DNA from 3 places in the Alteromonas sp. KUL17 genome. Region 2 is predicted to be linked to each of the others. Evidence: predicted binding sites of a transcription regulator. Region 2 holds the regulator's gene; each other region holds the start of a gene.
The links. Region 2 encodes FliA, which starts transcription of late flagellar genes. Its sites were predicted from a motif close to CTAAAGNTNNNNNNNNNNNNGCCGATA; they were not measured.

Region 1 (3,282 bases), on a different contig from region 2:
AGACATTATTACCCTTGATAGCGAACAAGATTTGTCGCGCTTTATGGGTCGCGTTTTCGATGCTATCGGTGTTCAGCAGGATGAAAAAGGCAATGACTGCTTTATTCTTATGCCAACCGAGTCGATGGTGAGCCAGCTTCCAGGTCTTGACCCAGAAGGCATGACAGTCACTTACAAGCGCCGTGTTGCCACTACGCTAGAAAACGTGCAGTTTTTAAGCTGGGATCATCCACTTGTGCATACCGCCATGGACGTAGTACTCACCGACGTACACGGAAAGAGCAGCATGGGCTTCATTGCCGAGCCGTCTTTGCCAAAAGGCGCTTATTGGGTTGAGGCGTTGTTTGTGCTGCAAGCGCAAGCGCCTAAAGCGCTTCAGTTGGGTCGCTTCTTACCTCAAACGCCCGTGCGAGTGTGTCTAGATGCGCAAGGAAACCCGTCTGAATTAAGCTTCGACGTTAAGCGTAAGATTGGACGTAAGATCTCGGCTCAGCTTCTAAAAGCCTTGCAACAGCCGCTTGAGCTTGCCATTGAAAAGGCGCGTAAGCTTGCCCATCAGCAAGCTAACCAAAAGCAACACGACGCACTTAACAGCATGCACAGCACGCTTAACGAAGAAATACAGCGCTTGCGCGATCTTCAAAAGCGTAACCCAGCAGTACGTGACAGCGAAATTGAGTTTATTGAAACGCAAATGAACGCCCTTGATAAAGTTATTCAGGATGCAGATGTTCAGCTGGACGCCATTCGTATTGTGGTAAATAACCCGTAACCTCGAAAGGTTAAACATTCAAAAGCGACTGTGAAGTAACGAGTACATAATGGCGAACCCAAGTTTTGTTTATAACCCACCGATGACACCTTATCTTGATATTTTGTATCAAGATGAGGACATGGTGGTTGCGCATAAACCTAGCGGGCTATTGAGCGTTCCGGGCAAAGCATTGGAGCACCGCGACTCGCTAATTAGCCGGGTTAACCGAGTGTATCCCACCGCCACAGTAGTGCATCGCTTAGACATGGCGACTTCGGGTATTTTGGTGCTGGCGCTTAATAAAGACAGCCATCGCCATATCTCGAAACAGTTTGAGTTACGTCAAACTAAAAAGCGCTACTTCGCCCGAGTTCATGGACATGTAGAACAAGACAGCGGAGAGGTTAACCTTCCCCTTATTTGCGACTGGCCAAACAGGCCAAAGCAAATGGTAGACTTCGAGCGCGGTAAAAAAGCCGTAACGCACTTTGACGTCATTGAGCGCACACTGGATGAAAAAGAGCGACCCTATTCTCTCGTTGCCCTTTATCCCATTACCGGTCGCTCTCACCAACTGCGAGTACATATGCTTGCTTTGGGTCACCCTATTTTGGGAGATAGACTCTATGCCCATGAAGAAGCGTTATCCATGGCGCCTCGTTTACAGCTTCATGCTGAAAGCTTGAGTCTTTCGCACCCGACACTTGGGCATTGGCTGCACTTTAATGTCGCCATCCCTTTTAGTCCGTTTTGCCCAAAGCCGCTCTCAGAAAGTATTGAGTAGCGTTCTAACGCTACTCAACTTTATCAATAGACTCCATTTTAGTTTTTACGCACCCTGCCGATAACCTTCGTATAACGTTTGATGTACGAATTAATTTGATGCTGTCCAGGCTGAATAGATCCAGATTAAGGTAAAGGCAAACCACATTTTATGAAAAGGCACGCTCTCCTTTTAACATTTGCTGTTATTGTTTCGCTATTGCCTATGACAGCTCACTGTGACTTTTTCACAGATGTTAGTCACGCCTATCTGCCTGGAGAAGTGAAACCTTTGATGATTGGAGAAGTTGAATCCCCAATTATTGAAATTGAAGCGCAAACACCATTATCTTTGGGTGTGGCTATCATACTCACAGAGCCTTTTCCCTCTAGCCTTACGCTCGCGCAGGGAAATAGCCTTGCCAACATGCTTGCTGAAAAAGGCTGGAATGTAGTGATAAGTCCGTTTAATTTGCCGGTCAATGTCACTTCCCAGCAAAACCAACCTGCTGAATCTACAAACACCGACATGTCAGACTCTGAAACTACGTCTATGTCAGCCCAAAATATCCACCCCAGAAGTAATCAACTTACGCAATATCTCAATTTTGAATCTGCAACTTCAGCGCTGGGTTTACAACTCAATGCATTGAATAATTATTTACAAGACAATTCAGGCTACCGTATGGTCATTGCACAAGGCATGCTGGCCACAACTTACTTGTCCGTCGTAGAGCAACAGCCTCAACTTCATCCAGACACTTTCGTAGCCATTTCACCTTTTTGGCCAGAAGAATCAACGAACACATTAGTTATAGATAATATAGCGCAGTCCAGCTTTCCAATATTGGATCTGTCACTAAGTGGATTTAACGACTGGGCGAACAGTACCACGCAAAAGCGAAAGATTAGCGCAAAAAACGCACTAAAGATGCACTATCGACAAATAATTATTCCCAGCAATTTATTAGCCTTTAGTATAAAGGAGTTTCAGAAATCCCCTCATATTCAGATAGTTGCAAATAGTACTATTGGTTGGACTCGCCACCTAGGCTGGTAATTCGATAATTAACCGATTACGCTAAATTAGTATCCAAAACAATTACCTAAATTTAATGGTGTAAATAGCAAGCCTCTGTCCTAAGCAGTAAGATTGTTATGAACTATAATACTTTTAGCAAACATAAACGGTTGAGTTACTTGTGAGTGTTCAAGATTTCGTAGATAACAAAGCAAAGCAGCTGTGTTTCTATTTGAGAGCATTTTGGCAAGGAGAGCTTCCTATCGAGGAGATCGAGCTATTCTTTTGGGATAGTATGGAAGAATGGGGGCAAATTGATTACACCTTAACGCAGCCCTATACACAAAAAGAACGGGTTTTTTGGCATTTACTTCATCAAGTGCATTATTGGAATGAAGACAAGCTAATTAACGACCAGTTTCTTGTAGATGAACTAAATAACTGCGTGAATTTCCTTGAAGGTTTGGGTCATTGCCCACTCGACTGCGTAGGCATTCGTCCATAGTAAAACTTTCACTTCAACGCGTTATTGCTTCTCACTGTGGTTCATGGCTCAATATGCTTTTGTATTCTTGCCTAAGGCCGCAGTTTTGCTCAACGCTTTAAAAACGTTTAACGACAAACGATACCTCAGTATATTTCTTTTCGGCATTTCCAGTGGCTTCCCTTGGATCATGATTGGTTCAGTGCTATCTGCTTGGCTCAAAGATGAAGGTTTGTCTCGCTCGGCCATCGGCTTATTCGG
Region 2 (3,282 bases):
TTAACCTATTGGCTAATCGCATAAATGTGACAGGAAACGATATACTTAGCGCACAAGGTGCTGTTGCATTAGTAGGACCAACAGGTACCGGTAAAACAACTACCGTTGCGAAACTTGCTGCCCGCTATGCGCAAAAATACGGTGCAGAGTCGGTTGCGATGATTACCATCGATACGTATAGAATTGCCGCCTATGAGCAGCTAGCGACATACGGAAAGATTATTGGCTGCACGGTGAGAAAAGCGCAGACTAGTGAAGAACTTGCGGATTTATTATTCCAACTTCGTCATAAGCGACTAGTATTGATTGATACGGCTGGATTTAGTCAAAGAGATAGTCGATTAATTAAACAAATTAAGCAGTTTGATAACGGACAAATGCCAAATGTTAAAAAATATTTGGTAGCGCAAGCAAATACGCAATATCCTGCTTTGCAGAGAATCATTCAAGCGTATGATGATATTGAACTAAGTGGCTGTATTTTCACAAAGTTAGATGAGTGCTACTCTTTAGGAGAGGTGCTTAGTGCAGCGGTTGAATACCAATTACCGGTTAGTTATGTCACCGATGGTCAAAAAGTACCTGAAGACATTAAGATTGCAGAAGCGAAATCTTTGGTTTCCGCTGCTGCAAAGCTTTATAAAAAGTACGGTTTGAATCATACTAGTGGTAACAACGCAATTAAAACAGCATAAGCAGTATGATTGACGACCAAGCGAGTAGCTTAAGAAAAATGAAGCAATCACGGTTAATCAAAGTAATCGCCGTCACCGGTGGCAAAGGTGGCGTAGGTAAAACAAACATTACATTGAACACCGCTATCGCCATGGCGAAGCAAGGTAAACGTGTAATGGTTCTCGATGCGGACCTCGGTCTTGCTAACGTAGACGTTATGTTAGGTTTGCGTGTTGAGAAAAACTTATCCCACGTGCTTTCCGGCGAATGTACACTTGATGAAGTATTAGTGACCGGTCCGCACGGAATAAAGATTGCCCCTGCCACATCAGGCACGCAGTCGATGGCAGAATTGTCGCCAACGCAACACGCTGGCCTAATTCGTGCCTTTAGTGAGCTGCGCTCGCAAATTGACGTGCTTATCGTTGATACAGCGGCAGGTATTTCAGACATGGTGTTGAGCTTTTCAAAAGCCTCACAAGACATCATGGTCGTTGTGTGTGACGAGCCTACTTCATTGACAGATGCGTATGCATTGATAAAAATTCTGAATAGAGAGCACGGTGTTTTCCGCTTCAAAGTTGTGGCTAATATGGTGCGCGACGTGCGAGAAGGCCAAGAGCTATTTAGTAAATTAAGCAAAGTGACAGGGCGTTTTTTAGATGTTGCACTAGAATTAGTGGCGACAGTACCGTTTGACGAGAACATTCGTAAAGCAGTGCGTAAACAAACAGCCATTGTCGATGCTTACCCAGGTTCACCGGCAGCCGTTGCAATAACACAGTTGGCGAGTAAAGCCTTAACATGGCCTATTCCAGCGCAGCCAGGTGGCCATTTAGAGTTTTTCATTGAACAATTAGTTGCAGAAAAAGCCGTAGGAAGTCAGCGTTGAACAGCAAGGCAGCCGCTTATCAACAACAAACCGATAAAGCGCAGTTAGTCGAAAGACATGCGCCATTGGTTAAGCGTATAGCGCATCACTTGATAGCGCGATTGCCGGCTAGTGTTCTTGTAGACGATTTAATTCAATCAGGCATGATTGGATTATTAGAAGCCGCGCGAAACTTTGATGGTTCAAAAGGAGCCAGCTTTGAAACGTTTGCCGGTATTCGCATTCGCGGTGCTATGCTAGATGAAATTCGCAAAGGGGATTGGACACCGCGTTCAGTCCACCGAAATGGTCGAGCGATCACTGAAGCAATTTCGCAAGTAGAAAGCGAAACAGGCCGCGATGCTAGAGATTCTGATATTGCTGATAAGCTTAATGTAAGCTTGCAGGACTATCACCAAATGCTTAATGAAGTAAATGCCGGAAAGCTGGTAGGTATTGAAGATTTAGGTGTGTCAGAAGATGTTATTTCGACAGAGCAAAATCGAGGTAGCGACGCACCACTGGAAGATTTGATGCAAGGCGCTTTCCAAAAAGCGCTTGCCCATGCAATTACGACATTACCTGAAAGAGAAGCGATTGTACTTTCGCTGTATTATGATGAAGAGCTGAACCTAAGAGAAATTGGTGAGGTTCTTGATGTAAGTGAATCGAGAGTCAGTCAAATTCACAGTCAGGCCATGTTAAAACTCAAATCACGAATGAAGTCGTGGCAAGCTGACGAAGAATAGAAATTAATAACAATTAACCCCTCACTGGAGGCTATTTTGGACAAAAGCATGAAAATTCTCGTGGTCGATGATTTTTCTACCATGAGACGTATCATCAAAAACCTACTTAAAGATTTGGGTTTTTCCAACATCCAGGAAGCGGATGACGGAAGTACTGCATTGCCTATGTTGCAGCAAGGTGATTTCGATTTCGTAGTTACCGATTGGAACATGCCTGGAATGCAGGGTATTGACTTGCTTCGCGCGATTAGAGCCGATGACAAGCTCAAGCACCTACCAGTACTTATGGTTACTGCTGAAGCGAAGAAAGAGCAAATTGTTGCCGCTGCGCAAGCAGGTGTTAATGGCTACGTTGTTAAGCCGTTCACTGCAGCAACACTTAAAGAAAAATTAGATAAAATATTCGAACGTTTAGGTTGATCCAGACGCTCACCAGAGAAATGAGGTTTACTGGATGTCAACGAATGTAAACGTTCCAATTTCGTTGGAAGAAGCAAAACAGCTTGTCACCTACCTTGAAGAGGGTGACAACGCTTCAGCCAATGCCCTATTAGAAGCGGCCTCAATGAAAGAAAACGTTGAGTTATTTGCCGAAGTAGGGAAACTGACGCGTCAGCTCCATGACGCGCTGAATAATTTCCAAATAGACGACCGCATTAAAAATCTCGCGACCGATGATATTCCCGATGCACAATCCCGCCTAACCTACGTAATTGAAGAAACTGAAAAAGCTGCTAATACTACTATGGATGCCGTTGAAGCGAGCATGCCTATCGCTGAAATGCTGTCGGCGCGCATCGAAAAGGTTATGCCTGAGTGGAAGAAGCTGATGAATCGCCAAATAGAGTTGGGTGAATTCAAGGCTTTATGCGCAGACTTAGACGAATTGTTGGAAGAAGGTTCGGCACAGTCAGCTAAACTTACACAGTTACTTACAGAAGTATTGATGGCTCAAGGTTATCAAGACTTAACTGGTCAGGTTATTCG
Region 3 (3,282 bases), on a different contig from region 2:
CCGTAACATCTGGGTCGCTAATAAGTGCGTTCCAGTCTTTAGGTTTTACGTAAGTACCAACGGTTTTGCGAGGGTCAATACCCTCAACGCCCATGGTCACAATTTCTTTTTTCAGTTTTACCTTGGTGCGATAGAACGGCTGTTCATCGTGAAGAGATTCTTTGCAAGAAATAGGATTAATACGCTCGTCGCTGTTTAAATAAGCAAGTAATGCGTCGATACCTTCGCGGGTACCAGAAACCGTACCGTTTATCCCTTCGTGGGCAAGAAGAAGTGTACCTTTGATGCCATTAGTTTCCATTGTTTCTAGAAGCGGTTGGCGGATTTCTTTGAAGTTTTCAAGCGCAACAAATTTATACATTGCGCATACAATATATTTAGACATATTTTAACCTTTGCTGATTGGAGCGTAAGACCAGTGCAAAAATGCGGCGCGCAATATAACAAAAAGGAATGATAAAAACTAGGGCGGATACGAATTAGCGCTCCTACGTCAACCCAAACTTGGCACGCAACAACGAATTGAAATAACTGCTATGCAATTTTCTCAAAAGATGTGAAGTGTGACGAATTTTCTTGTTGTGAATGGTGTTCTTTATCTTGTGATGAGAGGATATCGTATAGCATCGTATTATCTTCCTTCACGGTGTTAGCGTATTCCTTTTTCAACCGCTTTTGTGTTGCCAAACTACAATTATCTACTACATCGTCGGGTAGACGTTTAGCATCATCAGTTTGTGAAAGTGGAGAGGGATTCATACTTAAATATAACCTTGCTGCCGCATAGTCTTGAGATACTAACTCAGACAAAACGCGCATTCTGCCCCATTCGCTTTCATTAGCGGCTAGCGATGGCCTTCTATAATAATTTAACGATGCAAGCTTGGATTCGATGCTGCTTTTATCGTCAGATTCTGACGCTACCGCTTCAATTTCAAATGGCTCGGCAACACTATGTTGCTGCATAGCAAGATATAAAGAGAACAACGCTCCCTGCGCAGATGCTTTAGCAAGCACACCACTGCGCTCCCAGTATATACTGGGGTCAATAGGTATTTGCTCACGAGCTTCGACAGTTTCTTGCGACATTCTTATTTACAACTTCATATGTATACTTATGTTTTCGGCAAGATAATGTTTTTCTTAAGCTTATTATCTAAAATTAGATATACTCCTATAAAGTAATCGCGCGCTCATTCATGGATTTGAAATGCAATTTAGCAACAAACAAGTACTGATTGTTGAAGACCAACGCCCTTTCCTTCTTTTATTAAAGGGGCTGATGCATTCGATGGGCGCATCTGATGTAGTTACGAAGTCATCTGCTGAACAAGCGGTATCACTATGTAAAAAGCATAAGTTTGATATTGTAATTTGTGATCTACACTTGGGAGCTGACAACAAAAATGGCTATGAGCTCATTGAAGAGTTGCGTACTCGAAGGCTTATCAGTCCCACATCGGTGTTCATTCTGATAAGCGCAGATAGCGCTCGACCGGTAGTGTTGGGCAGTATTGAACGTAGACCCGATGATTTTTTAATTAAGCCCTTTTCTCAAGTTCAGCTGAAGTCTCGTATTGTTCGTGCGTGGCAAAAAAGACAGTTTCTCCAGCAAGCGTTTAGTCTCGTTGAACAGGGTGAAATAAACAGTGCGATCGACCATATCGAAGCGTTACTTGACGCCCCTTCCCACTATAAAGGTCACTGTGAACAGCTATTAGTCGAGCTATACTGGCGTATAAAGCAACCCGATAAAGCGCTAGATGTGTTACGTGACTACATTGACGGAAAACCCGTGCTGTGGGCGCAAATAGCTATTGGAAAAACTTACTTGCTTTTAAAGGAATATGAGAAAGCGATTTCAATTGCCAAGAGAACGCTAAAGCGTAACCGGTTCAATGCAGACGCCCACGATATTCTTGCGCAAGCACACCAAGCCACCACAGCTGGCGACAAAGCACTAGATGCAATAAAAGAAGCAATAAAACTGTCGCCCTACTCCCTACCCAGGCATTTCAAAGCCTGTGAAATAGGTCGGTTAAATGACGATTTAGTGCTGGCAGCGAGTTCAAGCCAAGCGATCTGGGATTTATCAAAACGAACCGTTCACAAAACAAGTTTACACTGGTGCGGTATTATCCGAAGCCTTTTAGATGTCGCAGAGTTTGCAGACGACAAGCGCCAGCGCAATAAGTATCAGCAAGAAGCATTACTTACCCTGCAACGAGGAAAGTTTGATGAACATCTTCAAAAAATGGACAGAGATTTTGACGTAGATATATTTGGTACAATCGTAAACGCTAGAATTAGCGCTATAGACGGCAAACTGATTGATGCCAAACGCCACTTAACAACGTCACAAACACTTCTTGACGATAAGTACACGGAAGTCCCTACCGCGTTTATCCCTGACAGTATTAACGTTATGTATAAACTGGGTGAGTTTGATGATGCGCTACAGTTGAATGCACTTTTGACTTCAAGACAGGATGAGCTCGACCAAAACAGTCTAAACATGCTTGATGCGCAAGCCCTCAATGCTCAGAAAAACTTAGCCAGTTATCAACAGTTCAACCGCGAAGGCATTCAACACTATCAGCAGCAAGATTACGAACGTGCTAAAGCTTCGTTTGCCCTTGCTCAAGGCTTTGCTCCTGTAAATACAGGGGTTGCGCTTAATCTATTGCAATGTCTTCTACAAATTGCAATCAAAGAAGATAAAGCCGAAATGAAACTCATTAATGAGTGTAAGCGGCTGTTTAAATTGATTGACGATATGTCACTTAAGGCGCCTTACAAAGAAAAATACACCAACCTTAGAGATGAACTCTCTAAATATATTGGCTTTTGAATTAGAAAACTGGTGAGCTATGAGATTGAGATTGTTAGTTTTTTTACTGTTCGAAATTTTAACCAGCGAGGCCAAAGTATTACTAACTAATCCATAAAATTATCAACCGTTTCGATTAGCTCATCCACGTTTTCAATCAGTGTTTGACGCTGTTTCTCTGAAAGAGTTGAAAATATCTCCGCCAGTAGCGTTGCTGTCACAGTCATATTATGAGCACTACTTTGCTTGTACACATCGCTTTTATAATTATCCGGATTTTGCATTAGCGACACCAATTCTTGCTCAAACCTTTCGTTTTGCTTGCGCGAAACGAATAGCTTTCTTGCCGCATTTTGAATGTTTCTGCGATACGTTATCCAAGCGTCACCTGTAGAAATAAATTGTTGTGCGTAGGTGCTAACAATTTGTTTTTGCTCTTTACTTAGATCTCC

Region 1: KUL49_RS09015 (DUF3530 family protein) is a predicted target of FliA. The motif match lies at 1,575-1,601, and genes of this name have one in related genera.
Region 3: KUL49_RS04150 (VC2046/SO_2500 family protein) is a predicted target of FliA. The motif match lies at 1,122-1,148, and genes of this name have one in related genera.

The regions. Positions count from the first base shown of each region.
Region 1 covers NZ_BJKJ01000008.1:28,365-31,646, forward strand. Annotated here, with positions in the region: gene rapA (RNA polymerase-associated protein RapA) at 1-772, shown strand, start outside; gene rluA (bifunctional tRNA pseudouridine(32) synthase/23S rRNA pseudouridine(746) synthase RluA) at 822-1,538, shown strand; gene KUL49_RS09015 (DUF3530 family protein) at 1,689-2,576, shown strand; gene KUL49_RS09020 (hypothetical protein) at 2,719-3,042, shown strand; gene KUL49_RS09025 (MFS transporter) at 3,086-3,282, shown strand, end outside.
Region 2 covers NZ_BJKJ01000010.1:86,953-90,234, forward strand. Annotated here, with positions in the region: gene flhF (flagellar biosynthesis protein FlhF) at 1-695, shown strand, start outside; gene KUL49_RS10920 (MinD/ParA family protein) at 701-1,567, shown strand; gene KUL49_RS10925 (RNA polymerase sigma factor FliA) at 1,564-2,295, shown strand; gene cheY (chemotaxis response regulator CheY) at 2,332-2,715, shown strand; gene KUL49_RS10935 (protein phosphatase CheZ) at 2,750-3,282, shown strand, end outside.
Region 3 covers NZ_BJKJ01000003.1:193,755-197,036, forward strand. Annotated here, with positions in the region: gene KUL49_RS04145 (rhodanese-related sulfurtransferase) at 1-385, opposite strand, end outside; gene KUL49_RS04150 (VC2046/SO_2500 family protein) at 535-1,089, opposite strand; gene KUL49_RS04155 (response regulator) at 1,211-2,851, shown strand; gene KUL49_RS04160 (DUF6279 family lipoprotein) at 2,938-3,282, opposite strand, start outside.